DNA from 2 places in the Pseudomonas sp. FG36 genome. Region 2 is predicted to be linked to the other one. Evidence: predicted binding sites of a transcription regulator. Region 2 holds the regulator's gene; the other holds the start of a gene.
The links. Region 2 encodes sigma-54, which starts transcription at its own class of promoters, with help from an activator protein. Its sites were predicted from a motif close to ANTGGCATNNANNTTGCTNT; they were not measured.
Positions count from the first base shown of each region.

Region 1: a site for sigma-54 is predicted at 3,171-3,190, ahead of nirB (nitrite reductase large subunit NirB). Genes of this name have one in related genera too.

Region 1 is NZ_JBMDJQ010000006.1:140,172-145,462, reverse strand. Features, by position in the region: gene ACODS9_RS07460 (bifunctional nitrate reductase/sulfite reductase flavoprotein subunit alpha) at 1-3,046, shown strand, start outside; gene nirB (nitrite reductase large subunit NirB) at 3,320-5,291, shown strand, end outside.
Region 2 is NZ_JBMDJQ010000057.1:8,305-13,595, reverse strand. Features, by position in the region: gene ACODS9_RS25645 (KpsF/GutQ family sugar-phosphate isomerase) at 1-743, shown strand, start outside; gene ACODS9_RS25640 (KdsC family phosphatase) at 744-1,268, shown strand; gene lptC (LPS export ABC transporter periplasmic protein LptC) at 1,277-1,849, shown strand; gene lptA (lipopolysaccharide transport periplasmic protein LptA) at 1,836-2,360, shown strand; gene lptB (LPS export ABC transporter ATP-binding protein) at 2,361-3,086, shown strand; gene ACODS9_RS25620 (RNA polymerase factor sigma-54) at 3,261-4,757, shown strand; gene hpf (ribosome hibernation-promoting factor, HPF/YfiA family) at 4,836-5,144, shown strand; gene ptsN (PTS IIA-like nitrogen regulatory protein PtsN) at 5,157-5,291, shown strand, end outside.

The sequences.
Region 1 (5,291 bases), on a different contig from region 2:
CAACCTGCACCTGGCCACCGGCGCCATCTGCCGCCCCGGCAGCGGGCCGTTCTCGCTGACCGGCCAACCCAATGCCATGGGCGGCCGCGAGATGGGTTACATGGGGCCGGGCCTGCCGGGCCAGCGTTCGGCGCAGGTGGCGGCCGACCGCGCCTTCGTCGAAGCGCAATGGCAACTGCCCCCCGGCACCCTGCGCAGTGAAGGGGGCGAAGGCACCGTGGCACTGTTCGAGCAACTCAAGCTTGGCGAGGTGAAAGCCTGCTGGATCATCTGCAGCAACCCGGTGGCCAGCGTCGCCAACCGCCAGCAGGTGATCGACGGCCTGCGCCAGGCACAACTGGTGATCAGCCAGGACGCCTTCCTCGACACCGAGACCAACCGCTACGCCGACATCCTGCTGCCGGCGGCACTGTGGGCCGAGGGCGAGGGGGTGATGATCAACAGCGAGCGCAACCTGACCTTGATGCCCCGCGCCGTCGAGGCGCCCGGCGAAAGCCTCGAGGATTGGCGCCTGATCGCGCGCATCGCCTGTGCCCTGGGTTATGCGCACGCCTTCGACTACCCCGACGCCGAAGCTGTGTTCGATGAGATCCGCCGCTTCCACAACCCCGACACCGGTTACGACCTGCGCGGCATCAACTATACCGACCTGCGCCAGGGCCCGCGGCAGTGGCCAAGCGCGCCGGGGCGCAAGGACACTCGCAGCCCGCTGCGCTATATCGCGCCAGACGCCCCACAGACGCCGGTGTTTCCGACGCCCACCGGCAAGGCCCGATTCTTCGCCCGCCCCTGGCTGCCGCCGGCGGAGCTGCCCGACGATGCCTTCCCTTTTGTGCTCAACACCGGCCGCGTCCAGCACCAGTGGCACACGCTGACCAAGACCGGCCAGGTACCCAGCCTGAACAAGCTGGAGCCCGGCCCCTTCGTCGAGATCCATCCCGACGATGCCCAGCGCCTGGGTATCGCGCCCAAGGACCAGGTGGCGATCCGCTCGCGCCGTGGCCAGGCCGTGCTGCCGGCGCGGCTCAGCGAGCGGGTGCTGCCAGGCAACTGTTTCGCCCCGTTTCACTGGAACGATCTGTACGGCGAGCAACTGGCAATCAACGCGGTGACCTGCGACGCGGTGGACCCGACCTCGCTGCAGCCGGCCTTCAAGCATTGTGCCGTGGCCCTGGAGCGGGTCGCCGGCGAGCGCATCGAAGCCCTCGAACTGACGCTTCCCCCGGAGCCCATCGCCATGCCCACCGCCACCCTGTCCCGCCTGCTCGGCCTGGAGGCTTTGCCGGCTCCGGTCCTGGCCGAGGAAGAGCGCCATTACCTGCAAGGTTTCCTGCTCGGCCTGAGCCAGGCCAGCACCGAGAACGTGCCTTGCCTGCCGCCCGGTGCGCCCCTGGCGCCGGAACGACGCCTGTTCGTCGACGGCCTGCTGGCCGGCCTGTTCGCCCGGCCCGCGCCGGCGCCGCAAGCAGCGCTGGAAAGCCCTCGTCACCATGTGCTGTGGGCCTCACAGACCGGCAATGGCGAGCAACTCGCCGAACGCTGCGCCCAACGCCTGCGCGACGCGGGGCTGGTGGTCGCGCTCAGTTGCATGGAGGCGGTGCGCCCATCCCAACTGCGAGGCGCCGCCAGCCTGCTGCTGATCGCCAGCACCTTCGGCGACGGCGATGCGCCGGACAGCGGCACCGCGTTCTGGCGGGCGCTGCAGGACGACGAAGGCGCCAGTTGCGCCACCCTCCCTTACGCCGTGCTGGCCCTGGGCGATTCAAGCTACGACCAGTTCTGCGGCTTCGGCCGCAAGCTCGACCAACGCCTGGCCGACCTGGGCGCCCGGCGCCTGCTGGACCGGGTCGACTGCGAGCCGGATTGCGAAGCGGCCTTCGGCGCCTGGCTCGATGCCCTGTTGTCCGAGCTTGGCGGTGGCCCGGTAGCCCCTGCCGCGCCGGTCGCCGCCCACGGCAAACATCAGCCCTGGCCTGCCACCTTGCGGGAGAACAGCCTGCTCAGCGGGCCCGGTTCAACCAAGGAGACTCGCCAACTGGTTTTCGACCTGTCCGGTAGCGACCTGCGCTATCAACCTGGCGATGCCCTGGGCGTATGGCCGCGCAATTGCCCGGATCTGGTCGACGAACTGCTCACGCTGATGCAGCTGGAAGGCCAAACCGAGATCGAACTCAAGGGCCATGCACCAATGCCCCTGCGAACCGCGCTGGAGCGGCACCTGGACATCACCCAGGTCAGCCGCCAGCAGCTCGAAACCTTCAGCCAGCACGCTCCCGACCTGCAACGCCTGCTGCTGCCAGAATGCAAGGACGAACTCAAGGAATGGCTGTGGGGCCACCAGCTGGCCGACGTGCTGCGCGAACACCCCCAGGCCTTGCCGCTGGGCAACTGGTTGTCGCTGCTCAAACCCTTGCAGCCGCGCCTGTACTCGATCAGCTCCAGCCCCCGGGCTCATCCCGGCCAGGTGCACCTGACCGTGTCCATCGTGCGCCATGGCGAGCGCAAGGGCGTCTGTTCGAGCTTCCTCGCGGACCGGGCAACGGCGCTGGAGGTCGGGATATTTGCCCAGCCATCGAAACACTTCCGCCTGCCCGAGGACGACGGTGTGCCCATCGTCATGATCGGCCCTGGTACCGGTATCGCCCCCTTCCGCGCCTTCCTTGAAGAGCGCGAGATACGTGCGGCCAAGGGGCGCAACTGGCTGTTCTTCGGCGAACAGCATGCCGCCTGCGACTTCTATTACCGCGAACAACTGCAGGCCTGGGAGGCCAGCGGGCATGTGCGTCTGAGCACCGCGTTCTCGCGTGACCAGCCGCAAAAGGTCTATGTGCAGCACCGCCTGCTGGAGCACGGCGCCGAGCTGTGGCGCTGGTTGCAGGACGGCGCGCATGTGTATGTCTGTGGCGATGCCCGGTTTATGGCCCGGGACGTGGACGCGGCCTTGCGCCAGCTCGTGGCGGAACATGGTGGCCTGGACAAGACCATGGCAGCGGCGTACGTCGAGGGGTTGGCGCGGGACAAGCGCTACCGGCGAGATGTGTATTGATGCACCACGGTGGTGAGGCTGCACCCTGTTTGTGCGACCGCATCACCTGGCCAACTCATACCCAAAGGTCTCGTGGCACGCTGCAACCCTCGTGGGAGCGGGCTTGCCCCGCGATGACCGGAAGCCTGGCACATTCCCTGCTTCAACCGATGCACAACAGCCCCAACGACCAACGGCGGTCGACAGGGGCCTCACACTGATGAGTACAGGCAAAGGCGCCTGGAGCTTCGGCTCCAGGCGCCTTTTTCGTTTTTCCGTGATCGAGGATCGGCTATGCAGGCAACAGCGAACGAAGCACAACGAGCGCGACTGGTCATCGTCGGCAATGGCATGGTCGGCCATCACTGCGTCGAGCAACTGATCGAGCGCGGCGCCTTGGCGCGCTTCGAACTGCACGTATTCGCCGAGGAGCGTCAGCGCGCCTACGACCGGGTGCACCTCTCGGAATACTTCACTGGCAGTTGCGCCGAAACCCTGGCCCTGTGCGACCGCGACTACTATGCGAGCAATGGCGTGCACCTGCACCTGGGCGAGGCGGTACTGGACATCGATCGCGAACGCCAGGAAGTGATCACCGCCGAAGGCCGCCTCGGCTATGACCAGTTGATCCTGGCCACCGGCTCCTACCCGTTCGTGCCGCCCATCGAAGGGTCCAGCGGCAATGCGCGCCTGGTCTATCGCACCCTCGAAGACCTCGATGCGATCCGCGCCGCCGCCGGGAGCGCTCGTCGTGGGGTGGTGGTCGGCGGCGGCCTGCTCGGCCTCGAAGCCGCCAACGCCCTCAAGTCGCTAGGCCTACAAGCGCATGTGGTGGAGTTCGCGCCGCGCCTGATGCCGGTCCAGCTGGATGGCGAGGGCGGCGCGGCGCTCAAGGCGCGCATCGAGGCGTTGGGCGTGGGCGTGCACCTGGCCCGCGCCACCCAGTCGATCAGCGCTGGCGAACACTACCGCTACCGCATGAACTTCGATGGCGGCGAACACCTGGAAACCGACCTGATCGTGTTCTCCGCCGGCATTCGCCCGCAGGATGCCCTGGGCCGCGCCTGCGGCCTGGAGATCGCCCCTCGCGGCGGCGTGGTGATCGACAGTCAGTGCCGCTCCAGCGACCCACGCATCTTCGCCATTGGCGAATGCGCTTCGTGGAACGGCAGTGTGTTCGGCCTGGTCGCCCCGGGCTACGCCATGGCGCGTAACCTGGCTGCCCTGGTGATGGGCGAGTCGGCGGGCGAATTCAGCGGCGCCGACATGTCGACCAAGCTCAAGCTGCTGGGGGTGGACGTCGGCTCCATCGGCGATGCCCAGGGCGTCACGCCGGGCGCGCGCAGCTACCGCTTCATCGACGAAGCCACCGCTTCATACCGGCGCCTGGTGGTCGATGCCAGCGGCAAGCGTGTGCTTGGCGCGGTATTGGTGGGTGACAACAGCTACTACGACACCCTGCTGCAATACGCCCAGAACGGCATCAAGCTACCGGCCGACCCGGCCGCGCTGATTCTGCCCCAGGGCAGCGGCGCACCGGCGCTGGGCGCCGATGCCTTGCCCGACAGCGCAACCATCTGCTCGTGCCACAACGTCAGCAAGGGCGCGGTGTGCGCCGCCATCGACAGTGGCTGCAGCGACCTCGCCGCCGTCAAGTCCTGCACCAGGGCGGCCAGCGGTTGCGGCGGTTGCGCGGCGCTGCTCAAGCAAGTGTTCGAGCACGAACTGACTGCCCGCGGCGTGACCGTCGACAAGAGCCTGTGCGAACACTTCGCCTACACCCGCCAGGAGCTTTACGGGCTGGTGCGGGTGGAGGGCATCCGCACCTTCAGCGAGCTGCTCGAACGCCATGGCAAAGGCCACGTGGGGTGCGCCATCTGCAAGCCGGCGGTGGGCAACATCCTCGCCTCGTGCTGGAACCAGCCGATCATGGACCCGGCGCTGGTGCCGCTGCAGGACACCAACGACACCTTCATGGCTAACATGCAGAAGAACGGCACCTACTCGGTGGTGCCGCGCATTCCCGGCGGCGAGATCACCCCGGAAAAACTCATCGTGATCGGCCAGGTGGCAAAGAAGTACGACCTCTATACCAAGATCACCGGCGGCCAGCGCATCGACCTGTTCGGTGCCCAGTTGCACGAGCTGCCGCTGATCTGGGGCGAGCTGATCGCCGCCGGCTTCGAGACCGGGCACGCCTACGGCAAGTCGACGCGCACGGTGAAGTCCTGCGTCGGCAGCACCTGGTGCCGCTATGGCGTGCAGG
Region 2 (5,291 bases):
CGGCCGAGGCCAGCCATGGCGACATGGGCATGATCACCCGTGACGATGTCATTCTTGCCCTGTCCAACTCCGGCAGCACCGCCGAGATCGTCACCCTGCTGCCTTTGATCAAGCGCCTGGGCATCCAGATGATCAGCCTCACCGGCAAACCGGACTCGCCCCTGGCCCAGGCCGCCGAGGTCAACCTCGACGCCAGCGTCGCCCAGGAAGCCTGCCCGCTCAACCTGGCACCGACCTCTTCCACCACCGCGGCGCTGGCGCTGGGCGACGCCCTGGCCATTGCCCTGCTGGAGGCTCGCGGTTTCACCGCCGAAGACTTCGCCTTCTCCCACCCGGGCGGCGCGCTGGGCCGTCGCCTGCTGCTGAAGGTAGAGAACGTCATGCATGCCGGCGAAGAGCTGCCCGTGGTAAAGAGCGGCACCCTGCTCAAGGACGCCCTGCTTGAAATGTCTCGCAAAGGTTTGGGCATGACCGTGGTGCTGGGTAACGACGGCAAGCTGGCCGGAGTCTTCACCGACGGTGACCTGCGCCGCAGCCTGGACCGCAACATCGACGTGCACAAGACGCTCATCGACGAAGTCATGACCGTGCACGGCAAGACCGCCCGCGCCGAGATGCTCGCCGCCGAGGCACTGAAAATCATGGAAGACCACAAGATCAGCGCGCTGGTGGTTGTCGACCAGGACGACCGCCCGACTGGCGCCCTGAACATGCACGACCTGCTGCGCGCCGGAGTGATGTAAATGAACCAGGACCTGATGCAACGCGCCCAAGCCATCAAGCTGGCGGTGTTCGACGTCGACGGCGTGCTCACCGATGGCCGTCTGTACTTCCTCGAGGACGGCAGCGAGTTCAAGACCTTCAACACCCTCGACGGCCACGGCATCAAGATGCTCATGGCCTCGGGCGTGACCACCGCGATCATCAGCGGGCGCAAGACCCCCGTGGTCGAGCGCCGGGCGAAGAACCTCGGTATCCCGCACCTGTTCCAGGGCCGCGAGGACAAACTGGTGGTGCTGGACGGCCTGCTCGCCGAACTCAATCTAAGCTATGAACAGGTCGCCTACCTCGGCGACGATCTGCCCGACCTGCCGGTGATCCGCCGCGTCGGCCTGGGCATGGCGGTGCAGAATGCCGCGGCCTTCGTTCGCCAGCACGCCCACGGCGTTACCCAGGCCCGCGGCGGCGAAGGCGCCGCCCGCGAGTTCTGTGAACTGATCATGCAGGCCCAGGGCACCCTGGACGCTGCCAACGCCCATTACCTGTAAGGCTGCCCATGCTCAGCAAGAAGATCAGAAATGTCGCGCTGCTAGGCGGGATTGCCGCCGTGCTGGTTGCTGTTGGCTATTGGAACATCAGCCCGGAAAGCTTCCTCGAACAGCCCCAGGCCCAGGTCGACCAGAGCGCCATCGACTACTACGCGATCAACGCCCACAGCCTGCAGTTCCTGCCCGACGGCAAGCTGCAGTACGAGATGACCGCCGCCAAGGTCGAGCACCTCAAGGCCAGCGAGGTCACCCTGGTGACCACCCCCGACCTGCACATGTACCGTGGCACCGAGTACCCCTGGCATGTGCAGAGCAAGCGCGCCGAGGTCAACCCGGACGGCACCGAGGTGGAGCTGATCGACGAAGTGCGCGTGGCGCGCACCGACGAGAAGCAACGCGAAACCATCATCACCAGCACACGCATGACCGTGTTCCCGCAGAAGCAATATGCGCAGACCGAGCAAGCCGTTAGAATCGACGGCGCCGGTGGCACGACTACGGGCAAAGGAATGAAAGCGTATTTGAAAGAAGGCAGGATGGACCTGCTCTCTAACGTAAGAGGACAGTATGAGGCTCGTTAAAACCATCCCCCTTCTGCTCAGCCTGGGCGTAGCACTGGGAAGCGCGAGCGCCTTCGCCCTGCCGAACGACCGTGACCAGCCGATCCGCATCCAGGCGGACAACGCCCACCTGGACGACAAGCAGGGCGTCGCCACCTACACGGGCGACGTGATCATCACTCAGGGTTCGATGATGATCAAAGGCAACACCGTGACCATGACCCGCGCCGCCAACGGCGATATCGACGTGGTCACCTCGGTGGGCAACCTGGCCTACTTCGAGCAGCAGCAGAGCGCCGCCAAGCCCGACAAGATGAAAGGCTGGGCCGTGACCATCCAGTACCAGGCGCAGAAAGACGTGGTGATCCTCACCGACCGCGCCAAGGTCGAGAACGAAGGCAACACCACCGAAGGCGAGAAAATCGTCTACAACACCAAGACCCAGGTGGCTACCGCCGGGCGCGGTGGCAATGTGACTGCACCGCGTCAGCGTATCGACATGGTCATTCAACCGAAGAAAAAGGCCGAGTAAATGGCAACCCTCAAAGCCCAGCACCTGGCCAAGAGCTACAAGGGCAGGCAAGTCGTGCGCGACGTCAGCCTGTCCATCGACAGCGGCCAGATCGTCGGCCTGCTCGGCCCCAACGGCGCCGGCAAGACCACCTGTTTCTACATGATCGTCGGCCTGGTCCAGGCCGACCAGGGCCGTGTGCTGATCGACAGCCTCGACGTCAGCCACCAGCCGATGCACGGGCGCGCCCAGGCCGGTATCGGCTACCTGCCGCAGGAAGCCTCGATCTTCCGCAAGCTGTCGGTGGCCGACAACATCATGGCCATTCTCGAGACCCGCAAAGACCTCGACCGCGAAGGCCGACGCAAGGAGCTGGAAAGCCTGCTGCAGGAATTCCACATCAGCCACATCCGCGACAACCTGGGCATGAGCCTGTCCGGTGGTGAGCGTCGCCGGGTCGAGATCGCCCGCGCCCTGGCCACCGCACCCAAGTTCATCCTGCTGGACGAACCGTTCGCCGGTGTCGACCCGATTTCCGTCGGCGACATCAAGCAGATCATCCACCACCTCAAGAACAAGGGCATCGGCGTACTGATCACCGACCACAACGTTCGCGAGACCCTGGACATCTGCGAGACGGCCTACATCGTCAACGATGGCCAACTGATCGCCGAAGGCGATGCCGAGACCATCCTGGCCAACCAGCTGGTCAAGGAAGTTTACCTGGGGCACGAGTTCCGACTCTGACCGCAGGCCTGCCCGGAGCACTGGCGAATGCGCCTGATCGGGGCTTAAGTTGTTACAGTGCTCTAGGCAAACGCTGCAATTTCAGGCATATAACTTGCTTAAAGTCGGCGCCCAAGCGCCCTACGTGTAGTGGATGGCGCATGCGCGCCGGCAACAAGGTATTAAGCCCCAGCCATGAAACCATCGCTCGTCCTAAAAATGGGCCAGCAACTGACGATGACACCTCAGTTGCAACAGGCCATCCGCCTGCTTCAGCTCTCCACCCTGGACCTCCAGCAGGAAATCCAGGAAGCGCTGGAGTCCAACCCGATGCTCGAACGTCAGGAAGACGGCGAGGACTTCGACAACAGCGACCCGATGGCGGACAACGCCGAGAACAAGCCGGTCGCCGAAGCCCAGGACAACAGTTTCCAGGAAACCTCCAGCAGCACCACGGACAACCTCGAGGACGGCGAGTGGGCCGAGCGGATCCCCAACGAATTGCCGGTCGACACCGCCTGGGAAGACATCTACCAGACCAGCGCCAGCAGCCTGCCCAGCAACGATGACGACGAATGGGACTTCACCACTCGCACATCGGTGGGCGAGAGCCTGCAAAGCCACCTGCTGTGGCAGCTCAACCTGGCGCCGATGTCCGACACCGACCGCCTGATCGCCGTCACCCTGATCGACAGCATCAACGCCCAGGGCTACCTGGAAGACACCCTTGAAGAAATCTGCGCCGGCTTCGACCCCGAGCTGGATATCGAACTGGACGAGGTCGAGGCGGTACTGCACCGCATCCAGCAGTTCGAGCCTGCCGGCATTGGCGCCCGCACCCTCGGCGAATGCCTGCTGCTGCAACTGCGCCAGCTACCGGCCTCGACACCCTGGATGAGCGAGGCACAGCGCCTGGTCACCGACTTCATCGACCTGCTCGGCAGCCGTGACTACAGCCAGCTGATGCGCCGCATGAAGCTCAAGGAAGACGAGCTGCGCCAGATCATCGAACTGGTGCAGAGCCTAAACCCGCGCCCAGGCTCGCAGATCGAGTCCAGTGAACCCGAGTACGTCGTGCCCGACGTCATCGTGCGCAAGGACAGCGAGCGCTGGCTGGTCGAGCTCAACCAGGAGGCAGTGCCGAAGCTGCGCGTCAATCCGCAGTACGCCGGCTTCGTCCGTCGTGCCGACACCAGCGCCGACAACACCTTCATGCGCAACCAGTTGCAGGAAGCGCGCTGGTTCATCAAGAGCCTGCAGAGCCGCAACGAGACGCTGATGAAGGTGGCGACGCAGATCGTCGAACACCAGCGTGGCTTCCTCGACCATGGCGACGAGGCCATGAAGCCGCTGGTCCTGCATGACATCGCCGAGGCGGTGGGCATGCACGAATCGACCATTTCCCGGGTGACCACGCAGAAATACATGCACACCCCGCGCGGCATCTACGAACTGAAATACTTTTTCTCGAGCCACGTGAGCACCGCCGAGGGCGGCGAATGCTCGTCCACGGCAATCCGCGCGATCATCAAGAAACTGGTGGCTGCGGAAAATCAGAAAAAGCCATTGAGTGACAGCAAGATCGCTGGTTTACTGGAGGCACAAGGCATCCAGGTAGCCCGTCGCACCGTCGCCAAGTATCGCGAGTCGTTGGGGATCGCCCCCTCGAGCGAGCGCAAGCGGCTGATGTAGCCCCCGGATGTGCCACAGCGTTTCAGTGGCAGGTGCAACACCTGCCTCTTTATGCACGGGCAACAAAGGAGAAGCTGTATGCAAGTCAACATCAGTGGACAGCATGTAGAAGTCACCCAACCACTGCGCGATTACGTGCTCGAGAAGCTCGCCCGGGTGGAGGGTCATTTCGACAAGATCACCAACGTGACGGTGATCATGAAAGTCGAGAAGCTTCAGCAGAAGATCGAAGCCACGCTCCAGATTCCCGGCGGTGAGGTGGTTGCAAACGCCGAACACCAAGACATGTATGCAGCCATCGATGCCCTGGCCGACAAGCTCGACCGCCAACTGAAAAAACACAAGGAAAAACAGCAAAGCCTGCTGCAAGGCGCAGCCGCCCGCTGATCCCCCTCATCCATGATCCGACTTGAAACCATCCTGACCCCCGGCCGTTCCCTCGTGAACGTGCCGGGCGGCAGTAAGAAGCGCGCCCTGGAAAAGGTCGCCAACCTGATCGCCGAGCAAGTACCCGAGCTGGAGATGCAAGACGTC